2 regions of the Micromonospora xinjiangensis genome follow, and region 1 is predicted to be linked to the other one. Evidence: riboswitches for the same ligand, from Rfam matches in the RefSeq annotation. Region 1 holds a riboswitch; the other holds the start of a gene.
The links. A riboswitch is a leader RNA that binds a small molecule or an ion and turns the genes downstream of it on or off. The one in region 1 is predicted to bind cobalamin.
Positions count from the first base shown of each region.

Region 1 (7,254 bases):
GCTACGACGTCTACGCCAACGGCGCGCTGCGCGGCAGCGTGAACGGGTCCACCCTCACCTACACCGACACCCAGCCGGCCTCGGCGACCGTCTCCTACTTCGTCCGGGCGCGGGACGCGGCGGGCAACGTGTCGGCGAACAGCAACACGGTGACCCGTACCGGCAGCACGCCGGGCGGCACGAACCTGGCCGTCGACAAGCCGATCACCGCCTCGTCGGTGGTCCACATCTTCAACGCGGTCAACGCCAACGACGACGACGTCACCACCTACTGGGAGGGCGCGCCCGGGGCGTACCCGAGCACGCTGACCGTGGCGCTGGGCGCGAACGCGACCATCAGCTCGCTGGTGGTGAAGCTCAACCCCGACCCGGTCTGGGGGCCGCGTACGCAGACGTTCCAGGTGCTCGGCCGGGAGCAGTCCGCCTCCGGGTTCACCACGCTGGTCGGGTCGGCGACCTACTCGTTCAGCCCCGCGAGCGGCAACACGGTGACCATCCCGGTCTCGGCGACCGCCGCCGACGTCCGGCTCCAGTTCACGGCGAACTCCGGCTCGTCCAACGGGCAGGTCGCCGAACTCCAGGTGATCGGGGTACCGGCCCCGAACCCGGACCTCACCGTCACCGGCCTCACCGCGTCGCCCGCGTCGCCGGTGGAGACCGACGCGATCACCCTCTCCGCCACGGTCCGCAACGCCGGCACCGCCGGCTCCGCGGCCACCGCCGTCGGCCTCTACCTGGGTACGACGAAGGTGGGCACGGCGAACGTCGGCGCGCTGGCCGCCGGCGCCTCCACCACCGTGTCGGCGAACATCGGCCCGCGCGACGCCGGCAGCTACGAGCTGGTCGCCAAGGTCGACGAGGCGAACACGGTGATCGAGCAGAACGAGGGCAACAACACCTACACCAGCCCGACGGCGCTGACCGTCAGCCCGGTGGCCAGCTCCGACCTGGTGGCCTCGGCGGTGACCTGGTCGCCGGGCACGCCGAGCGCGGGCGCCACCGTCACCTTCGCGGTGACCCTCCGCAACCAGGGCACGGTGGCCTCGGCGGGCGGCGCGCACGGGATCACGCTGACCGTCGTCAACGACACCGGTGCCGTGGTGCGCACGCTCACCGGCTCGTACACCGGCACCATCGCCGCCGGGGCGACCGCCGGGCCGGTCAACCTCGGCAGCTGGACGGCGGCCAACGGCCGGTACACCGTCCGGGTGGTGCTCGCCGACGACGCCAACGAGCTGCCGGTCAAGCGGCAGAACAACACCAGCGAGCGGCCCCTCTTCGTCGGCCGTGGGGCGAACCTGCCCTACGACATGTACGAGGCCGAGGAGGGCTCGGTCGGCGGCGGGGCGCAGGTCGTCGGGCCCAACCGGACCATCGGCGACCTGGCCGGTGAGGCGTCCGGCCGGCGGGCGGTCACCCTCAACACCAACGGCGCGTACGTCGAGTGGACCACCAAGGCCCCGGCCAACGCCCTCGTGACCCGCTTCTCCATCCCGGACGCGCCGGGCGGCGGGGGCATCAACTCGACGCTGAACATCTACGTCAACGGCGTCCTGCACAAGCCGATCAGCCTCACCTCCAAGCACATCTGGCTGTACGGCGCGGAGGCCGCCCCGAGCGACTCGCCGAGCGCGGGCCCGCCCCGGCACATCTACGACGAGGCGAACGTCCTGCTGGACTCCACGATCCCGGCGGGCAGCCGGATCCGGCTCCAGAAGGACCCGGCCAACAGCACCACGTACGCCATCGACTTCATCAACCTGGAGCAGGTGGCGCCGCGGGCCAACCCGGACCCGGCCCGCTACCGGGTGCCGAACGGGTTCAGCCACGCCGACGTGCAGAACGCCCTGGACGCCGTCCGGATGGACACCACGGGCAACCTGATCGGCGTGTACCTGCCGGCCGGCACGTACGAGACCTCCCAGAAGTTCCAGGTCTACGGCAAGGCGGTCAAGGTGGTCGGCGCGGGCATGTGGTACACCCGCTTCCAGACGCCGGCCTCCCAGCAGAACACCGACGCGGGCTTCCGCGTCGAGCCCTCGGCCAGCGGCTCCTCCTTCGAGCACCTCGCCTTCTTCGGCAACTACACCAACCGGATCGACGGGCCGGGGAAGGTCTGGGGTGAGCTGAAGGACGTCGACAACATGACCCTGGACAACGTCTGGGTCGAGCACACCGTCTGCGCGTACTGGGGCGTCAGCGTCAGCGGCCTCACCATCACGAACAGCCGGTTCCGCAACACCTTCGCCGACGCGGTCAACATGACCAACGGCAGCACCGACAACCGGGTCGCCAACTCGGAGGGGCGCTCCAACGGTGACGACGCGTTCGCGCTCTTCTCCGCGACCGACCAGGGCGCGTCGACCGGCAACCACGGCAACGTGTTCGAGAACCTGACCGCCACGCTGACCTGGCGGGCGGCGGGCATCGCCGTGTACGGCGGCTACGACAACGTGTTCCGCAACCTCTACATCGCGGACCAGTTGACGTACTCCGGCATCACGATCAGCTCGCTGGACTTCGGCTACCCGTTCATCGGGTTCGGCGCCAGCCCGCCGACCCGGTTCGAGAACATCTCGCTGATCCGGTCCGGCGGCCACTTCTGGGGCGCGCAGACCTTCCCGGCGATCTGGGTCTTCTCGGCGTCGAAGGAGTTCCGCGGCATCCGCGTCTCGGACGTGGACATCGTGGACCCGACGTACTCCGGGATCATGTTCCAGACCAAGTACAACGGCAGCCAGCCGGAGAACCCGGTCACCGACACCGTCTTCACCAACGTCTCGATCTCCGGGGCGCGGCGCAGCGGTGACGCCTTCGACCACAAGTCCGGCTTCGCCATCTGGGTGAACGAGATGCCCGAGCCGGGTCAGGGCCCGGCCGTCGGGTCGGCGACCTTCAACAACCTCCGCCTGACCGACAACGACGTCGACATCAGGAACACGACCTCGACCTTCACCATCATCCGCAACTGACCCTCCGCACCCGGACGCCGTCGGGAGGACCCACCCTCCCGGCGGCGTCCGCCGTCGCGGCGGGCCGCGGCCGGGTCAGGTGGCCGGGGCGCCGTGCCGGCCCGCCCCGGCCGCGAACCGTGCCGCGCCGGCCGCCGCGTCCACGGCCAGCGACTCCGTCCCGTACGCCAGCTCGGTCGCCATGGCCGCCGCCTCGGGCAGCCCGGCGCCGGCGAGCACCGCCGCCCGGTCGTTGCGCAGGCAGGTCTGCGGGTGGCGCGCCAGCTCCGCCGCCAGCCCCTCGGCCACCGCCCGCGCCGTGCCCGGCTCGACCAGCCGGTTGACCAGACCCATGGCGTACGCCTCCCGCGCCGGCACCGGCCGGCCGGTGAGGATCAGGTCCATGGCCCGGCTCTCCCCGATCAGCCGGGGCAGCCGGACGGTGCCCCCGTCGATCAACGGCACACCCCACCGACGGCAGAAGACACCGAGCACGGCATCGGACTCGGCGACCCGCAGGTCACACCAGAGCGCCAGCTCCAGGCCGCCCGCGACCGCGTAGCCGGAGATCGCCGCGATCACCGGCTTGGCCAGGGTCATCCGGGTCGGGCCCATGGGGCCGTCGCCGTCCGGCTCGACCCGGTTGCCGCTCGGCGTGCCGATCGCCTTCAGGTCGGCGCCGGCGCAGAACGTGCCGCCGGCGCCCCAGAGCACGGCGACCGAGGCCTCCGGGTCGGCGTCGAAGGCCCGGAACGCGTCGGCGAGTGCCCGGGCGGTCGGCCCGTCCACGGCGTTGCGCGCGGCCGGCCGGTCCAGGATCACCGTGGTCACCGGCCCCGCCCGCTCGATCCGTACGCCCATCGGCACAGCATGCCCTCGACGCCGCCGGCACGCCAGGGGCTACCATGCCGGCGGCACGATCACGCGAGGTGCCCCGCGCGAGCGGGGAGAATCGGGAAGCCGGTGGAAATCCGGCACGGGCCCGCCGCGGTGACCGGGGAGCCACCGTCCACGCGCACGCGCAGCCACTGGCCGAACGGCCGGGAAGGCGGACGGCCAGGCGTCGATCCGGGAGTCCGAAGACCGGCCTCGCCACGGTGCCCACGCGCCGTCGTGGGCCGAGCGCAGCGGGAGCCTGCCCTGAACACCGACCTGTACGACGTCATCCACCGCCGCCGGGACGTGCGCGCCCAGTTCACCGGGGCGCCGGTGCCCGACGACACGCTGCACCGGATCCTCGCCGCGGCACACGCCGCGCCGAGCGTCGGATACTCCCAGCCCTGGGACTTCATCGTGGTCCGGGACCCGGAGACCCGGCACCGCTTCCACGCCCACGTCACCGCCGAGCGGGACACCTTCGCCGCCACCCTGACGGGGGAGGCGGCCGAGCGGTTCGCGCGCATCAAGATCGATGGCGTACGCGAGTCCAGCCTGTCGATCGTCGTCACCTACGACCCGGCCCGGGGCGGGCCCGCCGTGCTCGGCCGGCACGCGATCGCCGACACCGGGCTCTACTCGGTCTGCCTCGCCATCCAGAACCTCTGGCTGGCGGCCACCGCCGAGGGGCTCGGCGTCGGCTGGGTCTCCTTCTACCGGGAGCCGTGGGTGGCCGACCTGCTCGGCATCCCGGCCGGCATCCGCCCGGTGGCCTGGCTCTGCGTCGGGCCCGTGACCCGCCTGGAGGCCGTGCCCGACCTCGCCCGGCACGGCTGGCGGCAGAAGCGGCCGCTGGCCGAGGCGATCCACCCGGACCGGTGGCGGCCGCGGCGGGCCTGACGCGAGCACCGTTCACCCCTCGGTCAGGGTGTCGTCACGCACCGCGACATATGTTCCCCGCGACCGGTTTACGACCGCGAGCGCCGGGAAGTCGGTACCCGTGCGAGCACTCTTGACGAAGATCGAGCAGAACACCGGGCTGGACCGGGTGGGTGACCGGTTGCAGCGGGCCGTCCAGACGGTCCTGCGGCCGCAGCGGGTCCGGGACCTGCTGCACGGCGTCCCGCTGGGCCACCCCCTGCACCCGGCGATGGTGCAGGTGCCGGTCGGGTCCTGGATCAGCGCCGCGATCCTCGACGTGATGCCGGGCCAGCAACGGGCGGCCACGACGCTGACCGCGGTCGGCACGGTGAGCGCCGTGCCCGCCGCGGTGGCCGGGCTGAACGACTGGGCCGCGCTGGCACCCGACCAGCGCCGGGTCGGCCTCGTGCACGCCGCCGCCAACAGCGTCGCGCTGGCCTGCTACACGGGGTCGCTGGTCGCGCGCTTCTCCGGCCGGCACCGCCTCGGGCGTGCGCTCGGCATGGCGGGCCTCAGCGCCGCCAGCATGGGCGCCTACATCGGCGGGCACCTCGCGTACAAGCAGGGGGCGCAGGTCAACCAGAGCATCTCGGAGATGCACCTGATCAGCCAGGGCTGGCATCAGCTGGGCGACATGGCGAGCCTGCCGCAGCGGGAGCTGATCACCCGGGAGATCGACGACGTGTCGGTGATCCTCTACCGGCACGGCGACGACGTCACCGTCATGCTGGAGCGCTGCCCGCACCAGAGCGGCCCGCTGGGCCAGGGCGAGGTGCAGCAGGTCGACGGGCACGACTGCGTGGTGTGCCCCTGGCACGGCAGTACCTTCCGGCTCAACGGCGGCGAGGTGGTGCACGGCCCGTCCGGCAACGACGGGCAGGTGCTGCCGACCCGGATCCGCAACGGCGTGCTGGAGGCCCGGCTGCCCTGAGGGCGGTCAGTCCCTCCGGTGTCGCCCGACCGGAAGCTCCCCGGCCGCCCGCGCGTGCGCGCCGGCCTGGCCGCTGGGCAGTGCCCGGAGCGGAGGGGCCGCCGCGGACGACGTCGCCCGTCCCGCGCCGGCCGATCGCGTCCGGCCGCCCGCCGCCGCACCACCCCGCCCGGACCGCGCGCCGACGGCGGCCGGGCGGCGCCGCAGGCCGAGCACGGCGCCGATCTGCGCGCCGACGATGCTGGCCACGGCGAGCACGGCGGAGACCGCCAGCGGGCGGTTCACCCGGTCCGGCGCACCTGCCCGGGCCGCGCCGACGGCCATCGCGGGCGCCTCGCCGCCGGACGCCCCGCCCGCCTTCTCGGTGGGCAGCTCGCGGGTGCCGTGCGCCGGCGCGACCCGCTCCGGCTCCGGCGCGGGACGGACCGGTGCCGGGCGTGCGACGAGGCGACCGGTGGCGTGTGGACGGACACCCCGGTCGGTGGCCTGCTCCGGGAGCTTCAGCAACTGGCCGGGACGGATCCGGTCCGGGTCGGCGAGCCGGTTGAGCCGGGCCACCTCCCGGTAGTCGGCGAAGTCGTCGAGGTAGCGCTGGGCGACCGCGCCGAGGTAGTCGCCCTTCGCGACGCGATAGACGGGCAGGTCGCGGGCCGGGGCGTCGCGGACGGTCGGAGCCGCCGCCGGGACCGGCCCGGAGGTGGGCGAGCCCGGTGCCGCAAGCACGGCGACCGCCGGCGGGGTCGGTTGGTGCGGTGCGCTGGCCGTCGTGACCGTCGCGGCCGGGCCGGCGTACGCCTGCGTGCTCACCGCGGCGGCGCTGGCCGCCGGTGCGGCGGCGACGATCAGCGCGACCGAGCCGACGAGGGCCGCGGCGGCCCGCTGCTGCCGGCTCATGCCGGGCAGCCGGGGCGCCGGGCGGCGCAGTGCCTGCGCGGCGAGTTCGACGAGCACCGAGAGCGTGAACGTGGCCCAGCCGAACCACCCCACGAGCGCCAACGCCCGCAGGAAGAGTCGCCCGTCGTCGCGGCTGGTCAACGCGGTGCCGACCTCGGCCAGGGTGGGCACGTGGTCGGGGAGCGGGTTACCGGCGAGGGCGAGCAGCGCCACCGGAGCGCCGACCACCACGGAACAGAGCACGATCAGCGCGCCCAGCCCGGTGAGGACGCGTCCGGTCCGGCGTACGGCGGAACGAACCATTGCCGATTCCCTTCCCTACGGTCCCCCGGTGAGGGCGCGGGCGGTCGCCTCACCGGTGACGGTGACGGTGTCGTCGAAGCCGAAGAAGCCGAGCATCGTGCGGTCGTACCGGACGGTGACCCGCACCCGGATCAGCGTCTCGCCGTCGACCACCGGGAAGTCCACCGAGTGGCCGGCGGCCTCGGCGGCGGTCAGGTAGTCGGCGACCGTCGTACGGGCCTGCCCCTTGTCGATCCGCTTCGGCCCCCCGGCGATCGCGGTGGCCCGGTCGATCGCCTGTCCGCCCGCCCGGGCGGCCTCGGCCGCGAGGTTGTCGGCGCGTTGCCGGGTGCGCAGCTGGCCCGCGCCGTCGTACGAGAGCCCGATGATCGCGAGCAC
Region 1 is NZ_JAXCFO010000003.1:416,368-423,621, forward strand. It holds gene SM573_RS13820 (galactose-binding domain-containing protein) at 1-2,972, shown strand, start outside; gene SM573_RS13825 (crotonase/enoyl-CoA hydratase family protein) at 3,048-3,812, opposite strand; cobalamin riboswitch at 3,877-4,043, shown strand; gene bluB (5,6-dimethylbenzimidazole synthase) at 4,092-4,727, shown strand; gene SM573_RS13835 (Rieske (2Fe-2S) protein) at 4,828-5,679, shown strand; gene SM573_RS13840 (LysM peptidoglycan-binding domain-containing protein) at 5,686-6,876, opposite strand; gene SM573_RS13845 (pilus assembly protein TadG-related protein) at 6,892-7,254, opposite strand, start outside.

Region 2 (7,254 bases), on a different contig from region 1:
ATCGGTACGGCGCTACCGGCGGTGACCGTGTTGAGGGCCGGCTGCGCGGCGCGGCCGGTGAAGTCGGCCCGGCACGACGGGTGCGTGTCGAACGCCTCGCTGTTGTCGTCCCGGTTCGTGGTGCCCTGGACGGCGCTGTAGCCGAGCCCGCGGCGGGCGAACGACGCCCAGAGGGTGCAGGCGTTCTCGCCACCGGTGAGCGCCGCGTCCGCCGCGATGATGGCGTTGCGGCCGGTCACGAAGCCGGGGCCGCACCCCTGCATCTTCAACCCGTCGATGACGAGTTGCAGGGCCAGGTTGTTGCCGCCGGTGTTCCACGCCTCGTAGACGTTGGGGTTGAACCCGTGCCGCTCCACGAGGTCCCAGGTCATGTCCCACAGCATGGCGGCCCAGCCGTGGCCGATGCCGTGCGGCGCGGCCAGGGAGGTGCCGTCCAGCCAGCCGCCGGTCTTGATGCTGTCGTAGGTGAACGGCTGGATCTCCATGTTCCGCGAGTACGGCCGCGGCCGGATCCCGCCGCCCACCCGGCTGTCCTGGAAGAGCGCGTACTGGCCGTACCCGCGCGCCTGCTCCGGGTCGTCGATGGCCGGGTTGAGCAGCGAGACGATCGCCAGGAAATCGCTCCAGCCCTCGCCCATCTGCTCCTGCCCGGTGAGGCAGTTGACCGTCGGGCCACCGGTGAGCCGGTTCGAGACGCCGTGCCCGTACTCGTGGAAGATCGTCTCCGAGCGGAACGAGGCGTCCCGCATCGCCGGTCGGGTGAGGTTGCGGTGCACCCGGCCCGTGGCCGGCAGGCCCGCCTTGATATCGGCGCCGTCGGCCTGGCTCACCATGACGGCGGGAATGCCGACCGCCGGGTTCATGGAGCCGCTCATCACGACCGGGGCGCCTGCCACGTTGTTGACCACCACGACCGCGGTGGCGCCCGCCGCCTCGGCGTTGACCACCTGGGTGTGGTAGTTGCAGGCGCTGCTCCGGTCGACCACCGCGATCGCGTCGCCCGGCAGGCGGTAGGGGGTGCAGCCGTCGCCGGTGGTCCCGACGCCGTCGTCGACCGGCACCATCGGCCCGGCGAAGCCGGCGCTGGTGGGGGCGGGGGTGAAGCGTGCGTACTCCGCCTCGTACGTGCCGGCGGCGGAGCCCGCGTCGACCGTCACCGCGTTCGGCAGACCGAACTGGTTGCCCGGCCACAGGAACATCTGCATCCGGGGACGGCCACCGTCCATCGCCGGCGTGGAGAAGTTGGCGTTGTTCTGGCCGGAGCCGTCGTGCGCCTCGCACTGCACGTCGTCGCCGCCGTTGCCGCCGCGCCCGTAGTTGTTGACCTGGAAGTTGCCGGACGCCTCGTCGAAGCCGTAGCGGTAGGTCAGGTCGTGGACGATGTTGCACCAGTAGAACTGGTTCACGACGGCGGCCTGGCGGTACGTCTGCGGGTGCTCGTTCAGGTCGGCGGGGAAGTTGAAGCTGAGGCCCGCACCCCCGTCGGCCGGGCTGCCGGGGTCGATCTGGTTGTTGGCGTCCCGGTCGGTGTACGCGTGCGCGTTGTTGCCCTGGGTCGTCGTGTGCTCGGCGCCCGGGACGCCGTCGGTGTCGTGCCAGCCGTACGGTGAGGCAGTGCCGTCCGCCGGGTTGGTCACGAGGCTGCGCGGGCCATCGTTCGGGTCGCCCTTGGGGAACTCGAAGACGGTGTAGCTCGATCCGTCCTCGACAGGGTCGGGCGGAGTGACCTTCGGGGCCGCGATGGTCGTGGTGGCGACGGCCGGTGCGGCCGGGGATTCCCGGCGGCCCAGCGTGCTCGCGAGGTCGTCCGGGCTGTCCTGGTGGGTCCAGTCGTCGGCGGCGAGCAGCGCGCCGGTCTCGGCATCGACGGTGGCGTTCCAGAGGTGGACGTCGGAGGAGTCGTCGATCACCAGTTGCCAGGCGAGCCGCAGCCCCTTGGCGGTGGGTTGCCAGCCGAGCTTCGCGGGGATGGGCTGGTCGGAGATGCCGCTGCCGGAGACGACGCTGCTGCGGGCCGGGCCGGCGCCGCGGCTCATCACCCGCGGGTTGGCCGGTTCGGCGAGGTCGAGGGCGTCGGCGGCCGCCTCGACGGCGTCGACGGGATCGAGGGTGGCCGCCCCGGCGGCCTTGTCGGACAGGTCGGCGACGAGGGTGTCACCGACGAACACGACGCTCCCGTCGCGCGCGATGTTGACGGTCGCGGTCGCGCCGAAGACCTCCAGGTCCTTGTGGCGCTGGCTCAGGTTGACGTGGGTCACGCCACTGTGGCGGCTGGTGTAGCTGGACGCCACCGCCAGGTCGGTGAGGTCCGCCGCCCGGACACCGTGGTCGCCCGGGTGCGCCCGCAGGTAGTCGACCGCGATCTGGTTCGGCGCGCCCTCGTTCGGGCCGGTCAGGAAGATCGGGTTGGGTGGGCCGGCACCGGCCGGCTCGGCCCGGGCGGGGTCCACGGCGAGTGGGGCCAGGGACGCGACGAGGGCCGTCGACAGCAGCAAAGCGCCGTTGCGTCGGCTGCGGGACGGACGGGGAGATCGGAGCACCGCCTGCTCCCTTCGGGAGGTTGGAGAGACCGCGTGACGCCTCACGACCGCCGCCGCGGTCCACCGCGCGGGTGCGCGGCGCCCGACCGTCCATGACGGTCAGCAGTCAGGCCGGTACGGGGCGAAGTGCATCGACGCTACGGGGCGGTCGCCCGGCCGTTCATCCGACGAGTGGCGAAAGATTGTCGTGGATGCCTCCTACGCCTGTCGCGCGGCGTCCCGAGCTGCCCGGCGGGTTCGGGCCTCGGCCACCCGGTCGGCGTGCCGGTAGGCGAGAGGCGGTCGGGACGCGCGGCTGGGCCGGCGGGTGAGGGCCGGGCGGAGGGAGCCGGTCAAACTCACGTGACGACGGGGCTGCGGCGCTCCAGCAGGACGACGTCCCGCCAGCGACCGTGGTGCCGCCCGACCCGTTCGCGTACGCCGATCACCCGGAAGCCGGCCCGCTCGTGCAGGGCGAGGCTCGCGGTGTTCTCCGGGAAGACGCCGGACTGGATGGTCCAGACGCCGGCCGCCTCGGTCGACGCGATGAGGGCCGCCAGGAGCCGGCGGGCGATCCCGCGCCCCTGGGCGGCCGGATCGACGTAGATCGAGTGCTCGACGACCCCGGCGTAGACGGCCCGGGTCGAGGTCGGGGAGACCGCCACCCACCCCATGACGGTCCCGTCGCCGTCCTCCGCCACGAAGCGGTGGTCGGCCAGCCTGCCGGCGTCGAAGGCGGCCCAGGTCGGCGCCACGGTCTCGAAGCTGGCGTCGCCGCCGTCGAGACCGGCCTGGTAGATCGCCAACACCCGGTCGGCGTCCCGCGCGGTCATCGGTCGGATGGTGAGGTCGGCCATCCGCGACTCCATTCCGGTGCCTGGGCGCGTGTCCAGCAGAGACTCGCACATCGATGAGACGGATGTCAGCCGGGGGGCGTACCGAAGCCGGCGAGGCGAGGCCGCTCGCCGTAATCGACCCGGACACCGGCGCCCCTGCCGCACGGGCCGCAGACGCAGGAATCGCGGCCATCGCCGCGCGCCCTGTTGACGGTACGGGCGGTGACGTGGTCTGCTCGGTGCGTAGCGCTAATGACAATCGTAATCGTTAGCGAGATGGAGGAGGATTATGTCTCTCACCGTGCCACCCACCCTGCTGGAGGCCGCCGAGGCCGGCCCCGTCGACGACGCGGAGTTCGTCACCTGCGTCCGCGACTCGTTGCCCTACGCCTGGCAGACCGTGAGCCGGGTCGTCGCCGATCTGCAGGCCGGTGACGCCGACTTCGCCGACAACGTGGTGCCGCCCCCCGGCGAGGTGGAGCGGGGGCAGCTGCTGCGGGCCCTCGCCAGCGACGCCATCCGCGGCAGCCTCGAACGCCACTTCGGCGTGCGGCTCGCCTTCCAGAACTGCCACCGGGTCGCGGCGTTCCGACCGTCGGCCGTGGACTCCGACACGTACCGCAGGTTCGTCTCCACCCGCGACCAACTGCTCAACCAGTCGCCGGAGCTGCGCAACTGCTGACCCCCCTCCCGGCGCCCGGAGGGCCGGCGTGCGCCTCGGGCGCGCGCCGGCCCTTCCGTCGTGCGCCGACGGCGACAGCGCCTTGCCGACCGGCCCGGCGCAGCCCTCGATGGTGAGACCAAGCCGACACGCCGACCCGATATCTGGTGTTGCCCTCCACCCGGTGCAGCCATATATGGTGTCGACCGCAGCTGGTTCGGCCACCTCCTCCGGTGGTCGAGGCAAGAGGGAACCCGGTGGGAATCCGGGACTGCCCCGCAGCGGTGAGTGGGAACGACCGCCGTCATCAGCACTGGGCCGACAGGGGCCTGGGAAGCGACGGCCAGTAGGCGACCGGCCGTGCCGGTCACGCCCGCGAGTCCGAAGACCTGCCAGCACGCCGCACGCCCGTCCCCGGGCGTGTGACGGTCCGAGGCCGCGCGGGACGGCCGACGCCACCGGACGGCCGCCACCGCGGCGTCCGTCGGTGTCCGCTCCCGCGCGCCCAAGGCCATCCGGTCTTCGTCTCGCGAGGAGAGAGAAGTGACAGTCACCGAGGTCGGTCCCGTCGCCACCGTGGCGCCGGGTCCCCGCGTCCCGCACCACGTGTCCGTCCGTCAGCGGGACGGCGCGGCCGAGCCGGTCGACGTCGACACGCTCGTCCGGGCGATCGAGCGGTGGACCGGGGACCTCGCCGACGTCGACCCGGTGCGGGTGGCGAGCCGGACGATCAGGGGGTTGTACGACGGCGCGACCGCCGACGAGCTGGCGCGGCTGTCGATACAGACGGCCGCCGAACTCATCGGCGAGGAGCCCCAGTACTCGCGCCTGGCTGCCCGCCTGCTCGCCGCGTACATCGACGAGGAGGTGCGCGGGCAGGGCATCGGCTCGTTCAGCAGCGCGATCCGGCAGGGCCACGCCGAAGGGTTGATCGGTGACGGGACCGCCGCGTTCGTCGCGGCCCACGCGGCCGCTCTCGACGACGCCGTCGACGCCGCGAACGACCTGAGGTTCGAGTACTTCGGGCTGCGTACCGTCCACGACCGCTACCTGCTGCGGCACCCGACGAGCCGGCTCGTGCTGGAGACACCGCAGTACTGGCTGCTGCGCGTGGCCTGTGGACTGTCACGCACGGCGGACGAGGCGATCGGCTTCTACCGGCTGATGTCCAGCCTGGCGTACCTGCCGAGTTCGCCGACGCTGTTCAACTCCGGCACCCGGCACACCCAGATGTCCTCCTGCTACCTCGTCGACTCCCCCCGCGACGAGCTGGACTCGATCTACCAGCGGTACGCGCAGGTCGCCAACCTGTCGAAGTTCGCCGGCGGCATCGGCATCGGGTTCTCCCGGGTGCGCTCGCGTGGGGCGCTGATCCGCGGCACCAACGGGCGGTCCAACGGGATCGTGCCGTGGCTGCGGACCCTGGACGCCAGCGTGGCCGCGGTGAACCAGGGCGGTCGGCGCAAGGGCGCCGCCTGCGTCTACCTGGAGCCGTGGCACCCCGACGTCGAGGAGTTCCTCCAGCTGCGGGACAACACCGGCGAGGAGGCGCGACGCACGCACAACCTGAACCTGGCCAACTGGATCCCGGACGAGTTCATGCGCCGGGTCGAGACGGACGGGATGTGGTCGCTGTTCGACCCGGACGAGGTGCCCGAGCTGCCGGACCTGTGGGGCGACGAGTTCGACGCCGCGTACCGGGCGGCCGAGGCGCAGGGCCGCTACGTGCGGCAGGTGCCGGCCCGGGAGTTGTACGGGCGGATGATGCGGACCCTCGCGCAGACCGGCAACGGGTGGATGACGTTCAAGGACACGTCCAACCGGTTGTGCAACCAGACCGCCGAGCCGGGCAACGTGGTGCACCTGTCCAACCTGTGCACCGAGATCATCGAGGTGTCCAGCGACACCGAGACCGCCGTGTGCAACCTGGGCTCGGTGAACCTCGCGGCGCACCTGGCCGACGGCGGCGTCGACTGGGAACGGCTGCGCGCCACCGTCCGCACCGCGGTCACCTTCCTCGACCGCGTGATCGACATCAACTACTACCCCACACCGCAGGCGGCGGCGAGCAACCCCCGGTGGCGACCGGTCGGTCTCGGCCTCATGGGGTTGCAGGACGTCTTCTTCGCGCTGCGACTGCCGTTCGACTCGCCGGCCGCCCGGGAACTCTCCACCCGGATCAGCGAGGAGCTGTACCTCACGGCCCTGGAGACCTCGGCGGACCTCGCGCAGCGGTGCGGCCCGCACCCCGCCTTCGCCGAGACGCGGGCGGCCCGCGGCCGGTTGCAACCGGACCTGTGGGGCGTGACGGGCACCCAGACGGCGCGGTGGACCGCGCTGCGGGAGCGGGTCGCGGCGCACGGGCTGCGCAACTCGTTGCTCGTCGCGATCGCCCCGACCGCCACGATCGCCTCGATCGCCGGCTGCTACGAGTGCATCGAGCCACAGGTGTCCAACCTGTTCAAGCGCGAGACACTCTCCGGCGAGTTCCTCCAGGTCAACACCTCGCTGGTGGCGGAGCTCAAGGCGCGCGGGCTGTGGACGGAGCCGATCCGCACCGCGATCAAGCGCGCCGAGGGCTCCGTCCAGGGCATCAGAGAGCTGCCGGCGGAGGTACGCGAGCTGTTCCGTACCGCGTGGGAGCTGCCGCAGCGCGCGCTGATCGACCTCGCCGCCGCCCGCGCGCCCTTCGTCGACCAGTCGCAGTCGCTGAACCTGTTCCTGGCCACCCCCACCATCGGCAAGCTCTCCTCGATGTACCTGCACGCCTGGAAGTCCGGGCTGAAGACCACCTACTACCTGCGTTCGCGGCCGGCCACCCGGATCCAGCAGGCCACCGTCCCGACCGCCGTCGCGACGCCGGTGGCGGCCGCCGACGAGGCGCTGGCCTGCTCGCTGGAGAACCCCGAGACGTGCGAGGCCTGCCAGTGACCGCGCCCACCGACACCACGACGGAGAACACGCCCATGCTGCTCGACCCCGGGATGGACCTCACCCTGCGCCCGATGCGCTACCCGCACTTCTTCGACCGGTTCCGCGACGCGATCCGCAACACCTGGACGGTCGAGGAGGTCGACCTGCACGCCGACCTGGCCGACCTGGACCGCCTCTCCCCCGCCGAGCGACACCTGGTGAGCCGCCTCGTCGCGTTCTTCGCCACGGGCGACACCATCGTCGCCAACAACCTCGTGCTCAACCTCTACCAGCACGTCAACAGCCCGGAGGGACGGCTCTACCT
Region 2 is NZ_JAXCFO010000006.1:444,147-451,400, forward strand. It holds gene SM573_RS23480 (M36 family metallopeptidase) at 1-2,540, opposite strand, end outside; gene SM573_RS23485 (N-acetyltransferase family protein) at 2,879-3,376, opposite strand; gene SM573_RS23490 (SCO5389 family protein) at 3,645-4,037, shown strand; cobalamin riboswitch at 4,228-4,413, shown strand; gene SM573_RS23495 (ribonucleoside-diphosphate reductase subunit alpha) at 4,593-6,947, shown strand; gene SM573_RS23500 (ribonucleotide-diphosphate reductase subunit beta) at 6,983-7,254, shown strand, end outside.
Region 2: another riboswitch for cobalamin. It lies ahead of SM573_RS23495 (ribonucleoside-diphosphate reductase subunit alpha); the one in region 1 lies ahead of bluB (5,6-dimethylbenzimidazole synthase).